One region of the Rhizobium beringeri genome, then DNA from elsewhere that is predicted to be linked to it. Evidence: riboswitches for the same ligand, from Rfam matches in the RefSeq annotation. Region 1 holds a riboswitch; the other holds the start of a gene.
What was found. A riboswitch is a leader RNA that binds a small molecule or an ion and turns the genes downstream of it on or off. The one in region 1 is predicted to bind S-adenosylmethionine.

Region 1 (2,466 bases):
ATGAAGCTCACCAGGAGAATGGTCGACTGCAGCAGGCCGAGAACCAATCCTGTCGTGCTTTCGGCAAGGTTGCGGGAATCCTCGTGCAGACGTTGGTCCGGATTGACGCCGATCAGGCCGCTGGAGGCAAGCCGCAGCGCCCGCTTGCGCTTCAGCCACTGGTCGACGAGATCGCGTGACAGGCCTTCGCGCATATAGAGCGCGGTCATCTGGTTCAGCCAGGCCTGCAGCACGTTGAGCAGCAGCAGTGTGCCGGCGATCATCGCGAAGATTTCAAGTTGGTGGAAGAATTCGCCGAGGTCGCGGCGCTCCAGCGAGTCATAGAAGGGAGCATTCCACTCGTTCAAAATGACCTGGCCGTAGGACGTCGCCAGGATAACGAGGATCAGCACGGTCGCCAGAAACAGCACCCTGCCACGCACGTCCGAATTCCAGAATGCTGAGAACATGACGCCGAGGCGATATGTCAGGCTGAAATCATACCCTACCCTATCCTGCCTCCGGATGCCCGGCCTCCCCTCGATTTTATCTGCCATTACGCTTTTCCAAATCGCCCATGCCCCTATAAATAACATGGTGGCGTTACGGGTCTATCAACAGATTCTATCATTCATTAAACTGTGATGATGCGGCAGAGGTCACTTGACTGCAGTCGACAGTTGATTCGCGACCCGACTGGGTCTAATTAAAGCGCTCCGTGGTGATTTGGCCGGCCGGCTTGCAGCCACGTTAAAAAAGTCGCTAAAGGGCCGCGTGCGGACCGGTAGCGATTTTTTTCGCCGCCGGTTTTTGTTTTTGATCGAGTGACCGCAATGCCCATCAAGATCCCCGATACGCTGCCCGCCTTCGAAACCCTGGTTCAGGAAGGTGTGCGGGTGATGACCGAGACGTTGGCGATCCGTCAGGATATCCGACCGTTGCAGATCGGGCTGCTCAACCTCATGCCGAACAAGATCAAGACCGAACTGCAGATGGCCCGTCTCGTCGGCGCCTCGCCGCTGCAGGTGGAACTGTCGCTCATCCGTATCGGCGGCCACAAGGCGAAGAACACGTCCGAAGATCATCTGCTTGCCTTCTACCAGACCTGGGAGGAGGTAAAGCACCGCAAGTTCGACGGCTTCATCATCACCGGGGCGCCGATCGAGCTTTTGCCCTATGAGGACGTCACCTATTGGGCGGAGATGCAGGAGATTCTCGACTGGACGGAAACAAATGTCCATTCGACGATGAACGTCTGCTGGGGCGCGATGGCGGCGATCTATCATTTCCACGGCGTTCCGAAATATGAGCTGAAAGAGAAGGCCTTCGGGGTTTACCGCCATCGCAACCTGAAGCCTTCGTCCATCTATCTCAACGGCTTTTCCGACAATTTCGAAGTGCCGGTGTCGCGCTGGACCGAAGTGCGCCGCGCCGATATCGAGAAATCCGAAAGCCTGGAGGTCCTGATGGAATCGGCCGAGATGGGCGTGTGTCTCGTGCATGAGAAGAAGGGCCGGCGGCTCTACATGTTCAACCATGTCGAATATGATTCCACCTCGCTTTCCGACGAGTATTTTCGCGACGTCGATGCCGGCGTGCCGATCAAGATGCCGCACAATTATTTCCCGCATAATGATCCGGCGCTTGCGCCGCAGAACCGCTGGCGCAGCCATGCGCATCTCTTGTTCGGCAACTGGATCAACGAAATCTACCAGACGACGCCCTTTGATGTGGAAGAGATCGGCACGGACCTCTGACCGTTGCCGATCGCGCCTCGAGCCGGTGCCGCCGCATCACCGCTGCGGCATTTTCTTTCTAATCCGCCGGTTGCGGATTGAAGCAAATGCGGGCAGGTTCCTGTCCTGAACCCCACCACACCGCGCGTCTTCATCGGACGTGCAATGCACTTTGAATCGCTGCAAATTCCTCAAATCTATTCCGAATTGAGGAATTTGCAGCAGAGATAGAATGGACGGTCGATCATGTCGGATAAGTTGGAGCGGGACGTTTTCGGGCAGACGAAGGCGGGCGAAACCGTCTATCGCGTCGTGATCAAGGGCGGCGGTCTGACGGCCAAGATCATAAGCTGGGGCGGGGTCATCCAGGATCTGCGTCTCGAGGGACATGACGCGCCGCTGCAGCTCGGCTTTGACGATTTCGACAGCTACCCCCTCTATTCGTCCTATTTCGGCGCGACACCCGGCCGCTGTGCCAACCGTGTCGGCGGTGGCAGGTTTACGCTTGACGACGAGGACTATCAGCTCGAACTGAATGAAAACGGCGTGACGCATCTGCATGGCGGCAGCGACAATATCGCCAAACGCAACTGGACGATCGTCGAGCATGACGTCGACCGCGTGGTGCTGAAGATCGTCGATCCCGATGGCCGCGCCGGCTATCCCGGCAATTGCACCATCCAGGCGACTTTCTGGGTGCATGGCAACGGTGAACTGTCGATCACCTACGAATCGACCAGCGACCAGCCGA
Region 2 (2,466 bases), 4.0 Mb from region 1:
CGATCGACAGGGCGATGCCGCCGCCTGATACGTTCGGCAGCTTGCTGGCGACCAGCGTCTCGCTCTCGTGCAGCTTCAAAAGTTCCGGCTCGCCGAGCAGCGCCTGGCCAACGCGGAAACGAATCTGCGACAGGCGTGAGCCGCGGCGCACGACGATCGGGAAGGTGCGCGGGCTGATTTCGAGATAGAGCGGGCCGGCATAGCCTGCCGGGATCTTGTCGAATTCCTGGGCGTAATCGGTGATGACGCGGGTGAAGATATCAAGGCGCCCGGTCGAGCTCTTCGGATTGGCCGAGGCCGACATGTCGACCGGCAGCGCTAAGCTCTCCATCAGCGGCACTATGTAGACGCAGCCGGTTTCGAGCACCGCGCCTTCGGACAGGTCGATCACGTGCAGGCTCAGCCGGTCGAGCTTGTCGGAAACCAGATGCGAGGGGCCCGGCATGAAGCTGGCGCGCACGCGAAAAGCCTTGCCGCCCAAGCGCAGGTCGAGGCTTGCCGGCTGGATCTGGTCGCGGTCCAGCTCCCTCTCGGAGATCAGACGCCCCGTTTCGAACAGCGCGGAGATCGCGCGATCCGCCAGAATTCCCGTTTCGCGAGCCATCATGCCTCATCCATCATTTGCCGCCGACAAAACCAAACTCGGGGAATTGACGCAAGCAGCTAACAGCAGTATTGCAGAATTATCCCGTGGTGATTTGGCCGGTCGGCTTGCAGCCACGTTAAACAAGTGGCTAAAAAGACCGGGTTGAAACCGGTCTGCTTTTGCGACCGGTTTTTTTGTTATGTGAAGGTGATGGCATGAGCAAGACCTGGCGCCCGGCAACCCAACTCGTCCACGGTGGCACGCTGCGTTCGCAATATGGCGAGACGTCCGAGGCAATCTATCTCACGCAAGGTTTCGTCTACGAGACGTCGGAGGCGGCCGAAGCCCGCTTCAAGGGCGAGACGGAGGGCTTCATCTACGCCCGCTACGGCAGCCCCACCAACGACATGTTCGAAAAGCGTATGTGCATGCTCGAAGGCGCCGAAGACGCCCGCGCCACCGCTTCCGGCATGGCCGCCGTCACCGCGGCGATCCTCTGCCAGCTGAAATCAGGCGATCATATCGTCGCGGCGCGCGCCCTGTTCGGCTCCTGCCGCTGGGTCGTCGAGACGCTGGCGCCGAAGTACGGCATCGAATGCACGCTGATCGACGGCCGGGATCTCGCAAACTGGGAAAAGGCGATCACGCCGAAGACCAAGGTGTTCTTCCTGGAAAGCCCGACCAACCCGACGCTCGAAGTGATCGATATCGCCGGTGTCGCCAAGCTCGCCAACCAGATCGGCGCCAAGGTCGTCGTCGACAACGTCTTTGCGACACCGCTCTTCCAGAAGCCGTTGGAGCTCGGCGCCCATATCGTCGTTTATTCCGCCACCAAGCATATTGACGGCCAGGGCCGCTGCCTCGGCGGCGTCGTGCTTTCCGACAAGGAATGGATCGACGAGAACCTGCACGACTATTTCCGCCATACCGGTCCGGCGATGTCGCCGTTCAATGCCTGGACTTTGCTGAAGGGCATCGAGACGCTGCCGCTGCGCGTGCGCCAGCAGACCGAGAATGCGGCGAAGATCGCTGATTTCCTGGCTGAGCAAGGCAAGGTCGCCAAGGTGATCTATCCCGGCCGCAAGGACCATCCGCAGGCCGATATCATCGCCAAGCAGATGACCGGCGGCTCGACGCTGGTCGCCTTCGAGCTGAAGGGCGGCAAGGATGCGGCCTTTGCGCTGCAGAACGCGTTGGAGATCGTCAAGATCTCCAACAATCTCGGCGACAGCAAGAGCCTGATCACCCATCCGGCGACGACGACGCACAAGAACCTGACGGAAGAGGCACGCGCCGAACTCGGCATCTCGCCTGGCACGGTCCGCCTTTCGGCCGGCATCGAGGATACCGATGACCTGATCGAGGATTTCGCGCGGGCGCTTGCCAAGGTTTCGGCCTGATCTAGGATAAAGGCGGCCGGACCTCATCTGGGGTTCGGCCGTGCCGGACCTCACTAAAGCGCGTCGCAATTCGCTCCTCGCGCTTTAGTTTTTGTTTTTACGCATGTCGTTATCGCAAAACCGCTGCAAACTTTTGCGCGACATGCTTAGGGTTCGGTCGGATCAGCCCGCGGAACCGCGGAACAAGTTTGCCCGCCGCGGCGTTCCGAAACGGAATTAACACTGACAATTAGGCTTAACGATCGAAAACCCTTCGGATCACGGCCGTTTTAGCGATGATAATTGTTCCGTTTCTTGACGGACAGGGCCTCTTATAAGATACGGGTAACATATCTTGACTAAGGTGCAAGGCATGTATCGCGCCCTCACAAGAGACATCGAAGTTGTAGTCGAACCGTTCTATCTGGAGGAGCAATCCGATCCGGATGACGATCGCTATGTCTGGGGTTACCGGATTGTTATCAGCAACAATTCCGGCAT

Region 2: another riboswitch for S-adenosylmethionine. It lies ahead of ELH03_RS01025 (O-succinylhomoserine sulfhydrylase); the one in region 1 lies ahead of metA (homoserine O-acetyltransferase MetA).

What each region holds. Positions count from the first base shown of each region.
Region 1 covers NZ_SILG01000001.1:4,199,198-4,201,663, reverse strand. Annotated here, with positions in the region: gene ELH03_RS20945 (ABC transporter ATP-binding protein/permease) at 1-575, opposite strand, end outside; SAM riboswitch at 688-765, shown strand; gene metA (homoserine O-acetyltransferase MetA) at 813-1,736, shown strand; gene ELH03_RS20935 (aldose epimerase family protein) at 1,962-2,466, shown strand, end outside.
Region 2 covers NZ_SILG01000001.1:187,771-190,236, reverse strand. Annotated here, with positions in the region: gene ELH03_RS01030 (2'-deoxycytidine 5'-triphosphate deaminase) at 1-607, opposite strand, end outside; SAM riboswitch at 681-759, shown strand; gene ELH03_RS01025 (O-succinylhomoserine sulfhydrylase) at 802-1,986, shown strand; gene apaG (Co2+/Mg2+ efflux facilitator ApaG/CorD) at 2,339-2,466, shown strand, end outside.